4 regions of the Mesorhizobium sp. B2-6-1 genome follow, and region 3 is predicted to be linked to each of the others. Evidence: riboswitches for the same ligand, from Rfam matches in the RefSeq annotation. Region 3 holds a riboswitch; each other region holds the start of a gene.

What was found. A riboswitch is a leader RNA that binds a small molecule or an ion and turns the genes downstream of it on or off. The one in region 3 is predicted to bind cobalamin.
Region 1: another riboswitch for cobalamin. It lies ahead of FJ443_RS14715 (DUF1636 family protein); the one in region 3 lies ahead of FJ443_RS00025 (aromatic ring-hydroxylating dioxygenase subunit alpha).
Region 2: another riboswitch for cobalamin. It lies ahead of FJ443_RS14550 (CbtB domain-containing protein); the one in region 3 lies ahead of FJ443_RS00025 (aromatic ring-hydroxylating dioxygenase subunit alpha).
Region 4: another riboswitch for cobalamin. It lies ahead of bluB (5,6-dimethylbenzimidazole synthase); the one in region 3 lies ahead of FJ443_RS00025 (aromatic ring-hydroxylating dioxygenase subunit alpha).

The regions. Positions count from the first base shown of each region.
Region 1 is NZ_VFUH01000006.1:108,953-111,145, reverse strand. It holds gene cobW (cobalamin biosynthesis protein CobW) at 1-439, opposite strand, end outside; gene FJ443_RS14715 (DUF1636 family protein) at 442-888, opposite strand; cobalamin riboswitch at 926-1,130, opposite strand; gene FJ443_RS14710 (winged helix-turn-helix domain-containing protein) at 1,160-2,193, opposite strand, start outside.
Region 2 is NZ_VFUH01000006.1:74,246-76,438, reverse strand. It holds gene FJ443_RS14555 (aromatic ring-hydroxylating dioxygenase subunit alpha) at 1-536, opposite strand, end outside; cobalamin riboswitch at 677-873, shown strand; gene FJ443_RS14550 (CbtB domain-containing protein) at 909-1,088, shown strand; gene FJ443_RS14545 (CbtA family protein) at 1,104-1,901, shown strand; gene cobU (bifunctional adenosylcobinamide kinase/adenosylcobinamide-phosphate guanylyltransferase) at 1,894-2,193, shown strand, end outside.
Region 3 is NZ_VFUH01000001.1:904-3,096, reverse strand. It holds gene FJ443_RS00030 (hybrid-cluster NAD(P)-dependent oxidoreductase) at 1-59, opposite strand, end outside; gene FJ443_RS00025 (aromatic ring-hydroxylating dioxygenase subunit alpha) at 79-1,326, opposite strand; cobalamin riboswitch at 1,457-1,659, opposite strand; gene FJ443_RS00020 (DUF680 domain-containing protein) at 2,138-2,193, shown strand, end outside.
Region 4 is NZ_VFUH01000002.1:215,659-217,851, forward strand. It holds gene FJ443_RS05730 (histone deacetylase family protein) at 1-671, opposite strand, end outside; cobalamin riboswitch at 793-973, shown strand; gene bluB (5,6-dimethylbenzimidazole synthase) at 1,022-1,774, shown strand; gene FJ443_RS05740 (TetR/AcrR family transcriptional regulator) at 1,820-2,193, opposite strand, start outside.

The DNA of each region.
Region 1 (2,193 bases), on a different contig from region 3:
CGGCCAATGCCGGACCGTCGACCACGGCGATTACGCCGTCGACTGTCACCCGGCTCTTCACTGTCGGCCACTGGAAGGCCTGGACCAGCGGCTTGGGCAGAGCCAAGCCTGAGGTCTCGATCAGGATGTGGTCGACCTTCGGCGTCAGCGACAGGATCTGGTCGAGCGCCGGGACGAAATCGTCGGCGACGGTGCAGCAGATGCAGCCATTGGCCAGTTCGACGACGTTTTCCTCCGGGCAGGTGTCGATGCCGCAGCCCTTGAGGATCTCGCCGTCGATTCCGATGTCGCCGAATTCGTTGACGATGATGGCGATCCGCTTGCCGCCCGCGTTCTCCAGGAGATGGCGGACCAGCGTGGTCTTGCCGGCACCCAGGAAGCCGGTGACCACGGTACAGGGGACGCGGGAGAGAGTGGCGGCGGAAACTGCGGCGGTCATGATCAGTCCTTCAGCATGTCGAGGGGAGGAATGCGGGCGACGAGGCCGCGCTTGAGGGAATCCGGGCGACCACGCCACGGAATGAGGCCGTTGGTCGAAGCGGCGAAGAGTTTCGCGCCGGTGACGAGATCGGCGCCGCTGGCGATGTTCAGGTCGCCGAAGACATAACTCCAGCAGCCGTCGCGAAGAATCGCCGCACTGAGACGGCGCTTGCAGTTGCCGAGGCATTCGACGGTGCGGACACGGACATTGTCGGCCGTTGCGGCTTGGCGCGTATCTTGAGCCAAAACTTCGCCGGCGCGGGGATGGGCATCGGAACCGGTCTCGTCGCGGCAGGAAGCGCAGATGATAACAGTGACGCCGGCCAAGGCGTCGCTATCGCCAGACAAGTCGCTATCGCCAGACAAAATGTCCGCTGTTTCAGCCGGGAAACTGCTGTCGCGTTCCAAATCGGGCTCCTTGCCCGGAAAACCCGCCGGGCGATCGGATTCTTATGTCTCAGACGGCAGGTCTCCTGGCTCGCGGGTCATCGCCTTCGTGCCGCCTTCCCGGGACCGTCCCAGTGGTTTTCGGCCTTGGCTCGTCGCTTACAGTTGCGGGGACAGCCGCGGATTTGAAATCGAGATTTCGCACCGCATTCCCTCTTGGCTCCTCCCTTTGCCGAGAGGAGACCGTCTGGAATGGATTTAGGCTCTTGCAGGCGGCGGTGTCAACGCGCGTCTACGACACGGCAATGTCGGCGAGCGGCTGCCCAAGGTCGCCGGCGGGCGTAACCTCGATCCGTTCGAGGCCGAGCCAGCCCTGCATCTGCGTCAATTCCTGGAAGAGTTGCGCGGCGGTTTCAGGCGGCGCGCTGGGCTCGGCATAGGCCGCGTGGACGCGTAGCACGCTGGCCGGCCGGTCGGCCTTGAGGTCGACGCGCGCCACGATCCTGTCGCCGAGCAGGAACGGCAGGACGTAATAGCCGTATTGCCGTTTTTCGGCAGGGGTGTAGATTTCTATGCGGTAGTGGAAATCGAACAGCCGCTCCGTGCGCGAGCGCTCGAAAACGACCGGATCGAACGGCGCCAGCAAGGCGCGGGCCTCGATTTTTCGTGGAATACGGGCCTCCTTATGGAGGTAAGCCGGTTTGTCCCAGCCCTCGACACGCACCGGCACCAGCTCGCCTGTTTCAACCAGCTCCTCCAGCCGGCCCTTCATGTCGGCCGGCGACAGGCGGAAATAGTCGCGCAGGTCGCTTGCTGTCGCGACGCCATGAGCGCGGGCGGATATCCGCAGCAATTCCCGATGCGCGTCCTCGGCAGACGGCACCGGCAGATCGAGGATCGCCCGCGGCAGTACGCGCTCGGGCAAATCATAGAAGCGTTCGAAGCCACGGCGGTGCGCGGTGGTGATGCGTCCTGCCCAGAACAGCCATTCGAAGGCATGCTTGGCGTGGCTCCAGCCCCACCAGCCGCCGGATCCTTTCTGGCCTTCGAGCGCGGAAGCGGCGATCGGGCCGCGCTCCGCGACCTCGCGGTAGATCTCTTCTATATAGGCGGCGTGCTCACGGCCCCATTTGGCCAGGCCCAGATACATTTCATCGCCACGCTCGGCGCGCTGCATGCGCCAACGCATCAGGGGATAGGTCTCGACCGGCAGGAAGGAAGCCTCGTGCGCCCAGTATTCGAAAACCGTGCGCTTGCGCGTGACGGCGGCGTTGTCGAGCAAGGCGAACGGGTAGGGACCAAGGCGCGAATAGAGCGGCATGTAGT
Region 2 (2,193 bases), on a different contig from region 3:
GGCCAACTGCCAAGATTGCCGGAGGCGGGGTCGAAGGAGGCCTGCGCCGAGCCGGCCGCATCCTTTTGCAGGTTGATGAACACGAAGCCGCGCCACACCGAAAGTGCGACGCCATAAAGCGGATGATCGGCCTTGTCGAAGCCGTCCGGCAGCGATTTCGACGGCACGCGCACGAGGTCGCCGCGAAGCGAATAGGACCAGGCGTGGTAAGGGCAGGTGATCAGTCGCGCCTTCAGTCGGCCCTCGCTCACCTGGCAGAGCTGCGAGCCGCGATGCCGGCAAGTGTTGTGGAAAGCGCGCAACTCGCCGGTTTCGTCGCGCAGCAAGACGATCTCCTGTGTGCCGACGCGGAAGGTGCGGAAATCCAGGGGGTGGGCCAGCTCGGCCTCGCGGCAGACGAGCAGCCAGCTCCGATACCAGATGGCGTCGAGATCCTGTTGATAGGCGCCTGCATCCCAATAGGCCGCCGACGGCAACGTCGCTTCCGCCCGGGTCAAACCATTGTGGGATGCGGGGTTGCTCGAGCTGGGCTGCATGGCTGGCTTCCTGTGATGCGCGCAAGCCGACACCTGGCCGGCAAGATTGTCAATTGGGGCATCGGCGGTTCCAGGACAGCACGGCGTATTCGCGATGGTTGCTGGCGGAATTTGGTTTGCCGCGAGCGCCGATTCTGCCTATAGTCCAGTCTGTCGTCGGTTCCGTTTGGAACCAAGAGGGAATGCGGTGCGGGCTGACCTGTCGCCCAAAGCCGTCGCTGCCCCCGCAACTGTGTGCGGTAGTCCTCTCCATATGCCACTGAAGATTTTCTTCGGGAAGGTGGGGAAGGGCGCTGATCCGCGAGCCAGGAGACCTGCCGGCGACAGGAAACTGACTTCGATGCCCTCGGGTGGAGGGTGAAAGGACAAGACATGAATACCGCTTCCGTCTCCCTCGGCGCCTCCATCTCCTCGCAGTCGCGCCTCCTGCAGCTCGCGCTCGCGGCGCTGCTCGGCGTTTTCGTCGTAGGCTTTGTCGGTTTCTCGCATATCGACGCGGTCCACAATGCCGCGCACGACTATCGCCACTCGATGGCGTTTCCCTGCCACTGATAGGGATTTGACATCATGAACCTGTTTCGCAACGTCGTGTTCATCGCGGCGATCGCAGGGCTCGTGGCAGGTGTCGTTCTCGCCTGCATGCAGGCCTATGCCACCGTGCCGTTGATCCTGAAGGCGGAAGTCTACGAACAGGCCGGCGGCGGCCACCACCACGACCATACCGCACCGGCCCCGACCGACAACAACGCCATGAACTCTGCCGCCCCGGCGGGCAATGCCATGAGCTCCGCCGCGCCGGCAGCCGCTGAAGCTGTTCCGGCTGAAGAGGAAGGCTGGGCGCCGGCCGACGGCTTCGAGCGCTTCGCCTTCAGCGTGCTTGCCAACATCGTCACCGGCATCGGCTTCGCGCTGGTCCTGGTCGCGGTTTCGGAATTCGCCGGCGGCATCGGCAACTGGCGCCAGGGCGTGTTCTGGGGACTGGCCGGCTTTGCCGTGTTCACGCTGGCGCCGGGCCTCGGCCTGCCGCCGGAACTGCCGGCCATGCCTGCCGCCGAGCTTCTGCCACGCCAGATCTGGTGGACGGCGACGGTGGCGGCGACGGCGATCGGCCTTGCCCTGATCGCCTTCCGCAAATCACTGCCGCTGGCGATTCTGGGCGTGGTGTTGATCGTCGCGCCGCATATTGTCGGCGCGCCGCAGCCGGACAGTTTCGAGACGCCGATTCCGGAAGGCCTGCACCATCAGTTCGTGGTGGCGGTAACCGTAACCAACCTGGTGTTCTGGCTCGTGCTCGGCGCTGTCGTCGGCGTGGTGCGCGGACGCTTCACCGGCAGCGCGACGAGCCTGCGCGACAGCTTTGCCTGATCGCGGAAGACTGACCTTCATCATCGGCGGTGCGCGCTCCGGCAAGAGCGCGCACGCCGAAACGCTGATGACGGCCTTGCCTTCGCCATGGACCTACATCGCCACGGCGCAAGCCTATGACGACGAGATGCGGCAGCGCATCGCGTTGCACCGGTCGCGGCGCGGCGAGGGCTGGACGACCATCGATGCACCGCTTGGCCTTGTCGGTGCACTCGAGGCCCTACCGGAGGACCAGCCGGTCCTTGTCGACTGCCTGACGCTCTGGCTGACCAATCACATGCTGGCCGATCAT
Region 3 (2,193 bases):
AGCCTGTCGTTCCAGGGCGCCATCTGATCGAGATGGCGATAGAGGCCGAGATCCGTCATCGCATTCATCCCTCACCTCTCAAGCAACGCTGCGCAGGGCCGGCCGGCCGTCTTCGGCGAGGCGCGGACCGATGAAACGCGCGTACCAGTCGACGAACTGGATGACGCCGCCTTCGTGCAGTTCGGAATAGGGGCCGGGTTCATAGGCCGGCGACAGGATGCCGAAGGCGTTTTCCTCGACGATGCGACGATCCTGGCCGTTGGTCTCGGTCCAGACATGGGTGAGTTCGGCGAGGTCGTAGTCGACGCCCTCGACCGCGTCCTTGTGAACCAGCCATTTGGTCGTCACCGCAGTCTCGGTGGCGCTGATCGGCAGCACGCGGAACGTGACGGCGTGGTCGCCGAGGATGTGGTTCCAGGTCGTCGGATAGTGATAGAGCAGCAAGGAGCCGATGCGGTCGGTGCCAACGCCGTCGGACAGGTTCTTCTTGACCGCGCGTTTTCCCGTCATCGTATAACTGACGGCATCGCGCAGCAGCGGCGCGCGGGTGGCACGGTACTGTCCGGCCGGGTCGATGCGGAACCTGCTCGGCAGGCCTGCCGCCTCGCACTTGGCCCAGTGCACCAGCATCTCCGGGTCGCTGTCGGCGTCTTGCACGCCAGTCACGGTCGGCGCCTCCGGGAAGGTCTTGCAGAGCTCCGGATGGTTGCCGGCGCAATGATAGCATTCGCGGTTGTTTTCCCAGACCAGCTTCCAATTGCCCTTCTCGACGATGGTGCTCTCGAAGGCGACCTTTGCTTCGCGCAGCCGATGCGGCAGCAAATAGGGTTCGATCATCGTCCGCATCGGCGCGAAATCCGCCGGCTCGTCGGCGAGGCAAATGAAGATGTAGCCGCCGACGCTTTCGCAGGCGACCGGCTTCAGGCCGAACTGGCTCTTGTCGAAACCCTCGGCCATCTGCCTGGCGAACAGCAGCCTGCCGTCCAGTTCATAGGTCCACTGATGGTAGGGGCAGACGAGCTTCGCCGCCGTGCCCTTGTCTGTGTTGCAGACGCGGCTGCCGCGATGGCGGCAAGAATTGTGGAAGGCGTTGATGTTGCCCTTCTGGTCATGCACCAGCACCACAGGATAGTCGCCGATCTGCACGGTGATGAAGCTGCCGGGCCGGGGCAGTTCGCAATCATGGCCGATGAACAGCCAGTCGCGGTACCAGATCAGCTCCATGTCGAGCTTGAAGTAGTCGGGATCGGTATAGAAGGGCTGCTCGAGCGAGAAGCCGTCCCTGCGGCCTTGCAGCCGTTTCAGCATGTCGTTGCGCGCATCCATGTCCTGTCCTCGCATTGAAGTCCTGTCCTCGCATCGAAGGACTGAACGGAGGGGAGAGAGGAAGGATCAAGCCGCGCGCCGGCTTGCGCCGGACATGCACCATCCGCCTCTTGACCGCCCGCCGCGATCAGTCGAGTCCAACATCTCGGGCTGGTTTCCGGGCTCTGGAGCTGTCCTTGCGGACTGTCGCGACACCTTCCCAGGCCTTTGCCCAGTGGTCTCCCGTTGCGACCTGAACTCCACCACCGTTGCGGGGGCAGCGCCGGATTCTGACCGGCTTCCCAATTCTCCGCCTCGTCGTCACGCGGCGGCACCTGAGATGGCAGGATCTAACCATGATCGCCGACTTGTCGTCGGCATGAAAACGACATCGCATCCATGCCGCGCGACACGCATTGGAAACGGCGCGGCCGCCGTTGCAGGGCAGAAAGCCTCAGGTCGCCGCCTCGGATTCCGTCTCGTGGCGGAGCCCAAAAAGGTTAACGGTTTCGAAAAGTGACTATTAGCGCCCTCTAAAATCGAACCGAACGGTTCGTTTCTGTTGACGATGCGTGCAGGACGGTGTGAACACTGGGCCTTCGACACAGTTGGTGATCGCGCGGTCTGTTAGAATAACTATTTGATAACAAATGGAAAAAACGAATGTAGAAGGCCCTGGCACAATTTCAAGTGGTGGAAACTTGGTCCACACGGAAAAACTTCGTGATTGGAAATGGCGGTATGGCTTTCCCACATCGGGGCTGTCCGAACGACGCGATTTCCTCCCAAGACACGCCGCTAGACGGACGGAAAAATACTGGAGTATCAAAAAATGAAAAAGATCATTCTCACTGCCGCCGCCCTTCTGGCTGTTTCCGGCAGCGCCTT
Region 4 (2,193 bases), on a different contig from region 3:
GACAGGAAGGCATCGCGGAACGCCTCGCTGCCGGTCTGCGGCGCAAGCGGCGCGTTGACGATGTTGCCGGCGCCGGTTTCGTTCTTTGCTCCGGTGCCGGGGTAGAGCGGCATCTGGTGCGTCGAGCAATAAAGCACGGACGGATCGTCCCAGAAAACATCCTGCGTGCCGTTGCCGTGATGCACGTCCCAGTCGACGATGGCGACACGTTCGATATCGTGTTTGCGCTGTGCATAACGTGCGGCGATGGCCGCCGTGTTGAACAGGCAGAAGCCCATCGCGGTCGCTTTCTCGGCATGATGGCCGGGCGGCCGGGCGGCGACGAAAACGTTGTCTGCCCTGCCGGCAAAGACGTCGTCGACGGCGGCGTTGGCGGCTCCGATCGCGGTGATCGCCGCCTGCCAGCTCTTCGGGCTGGCCGTTGTGTCGGCATCGATGCGGGCGATGCCCGTCTCGGGAATGGCGGCGCGTACCCGCTCGACGAAATCCTCGGGATGCGCGTAGAGAATGGTGGCCTCGTCGCCTTCCGGCGCCTCGAGGCGGTCGAGCGCGGCAAAAGCCTCGTCGTCGAGCACGCGCTCGATGGCGCGCAAGCGGTCCGGCCGCTCCGGATGGCCGGGCGGCGTGATGTGCTCAAGGAAGATCGGATGGGTGTAGAGACGAGTGGCCATGCCCCCTATCTAGTGCCCCGGCGCGGCGATGGCCATGCGTTGCGGCCTGATGGCTGGGGAAAATCGCGCCTGCGTCCATTCGCGTCGCCGCGGGGATTGGCGGCGCAGGGGCTTCGTCGTAAAGTCCCGGCCACTGCCTGGTGCCCGCCGCGAGCGGGAGAATCGGGAACACGGTTTGATACCGTGGCGTGCCCAACGCTGTAAGGGGGACCGCGCCGGTAAATGCCACTGTCGATGACGGGAAGGCGCCGGATGCGGGTTGATCCCGAGCCAGAAGACCGGCCTGGCAGGCATCGTCATCCGCATGGTCAGGCGGACGGCAGTTGATTGCAATCGCAAGGGGACAAGCGATGCCGGACAATATGACCATCCCCGTGGGTGACGGATTCGACCAGATGGCGCGCGATGCGGTCTACCGCGCCATGTTCACGCGGCGCGATGTTCGCAGCCATTTTACATCAGAGGCCGTCGACGACGAGGTCTTGGCGCGGCTGCTGCTTGCCGCCCATCACGCGCCATCGGTCGGCTTCATGCAGCCATGGAATTTCATCGTCATTCGTGGCACCGAACGACGGGAACAGGTGCGCGACCTGGTCCTCGCGGCGCGCGAGCAGGAATTGCCGGCGATCGAGGAAGAGCGGCGGGCGCTCTACCGCAAGCTCAAGCTGGAAGGCATCTGCGAAAGCGCGCTCAATATCTGTATCACCTGCGACCGCCGACGCTCACAGGGTTCGCCGCTGGGACGCTGGCACAATCCCGAGATGGATCTCTACAGCACGGTCTGCGCGGTGCAGAATTTCTGGCTGGCGGCGCGCGCCGAAGGCGTCGGCGTCGGCTGGGTCAGCATTATCGAGGCGCAGGCGTTGAAAGACCTTCTGTCGATTCCCGGGCATGTGACGCCGGTGGCCTATCTCTGTGTCGGCCGTGTCTCGGAGTTCGCGCCGAAACCGGACCTCGAAACACATGGCTGGGGGCGGCGGCTGCCGCTGCCCGAGCTGATCATGAGCGAGACGTTTTGCGGACAGGGCGAAGTTCCGCTCAAATCAACGATCGCACGCCTCAAGGCGGCAACATGCGAAAAGTCTGACAAACCCTTGATTTGATTGCCGATATGGCATGCGCAGCGCGCTGCCGGCGGCCTGCCGTCGTCAGGCGGCTCCGGCATCCTTCCTCAACAATCCTTCGAGCAGTTGCTTGAATGCCGCCACCACGGTCTTCGACGTCGCTTCCGGGTCGTTCGAATTGGCGATCCGCTGCGCCGCCTGGCTGCTCGCCCCGTTGATCAGCCGTGCCGCGGTCTCGGGGTCTACGCCCGGGACAACCACCCCGTCGCCCTGCAGCGTCGTCAGGTGATCGGTCATCGACGCGACGCAGGCATTGGCGTTCGGCCATTGCGCGGGATCCCCCAGCACGGCCGGACCGTCCCGAAACATGATGCGCTGGATTTCCGGCTCCAGCGCCATTTCGATGTAGCTCGTGCATTCGTCGACGAAGCTTTGCCAGCGGGTCGGTGCTTTCGCTG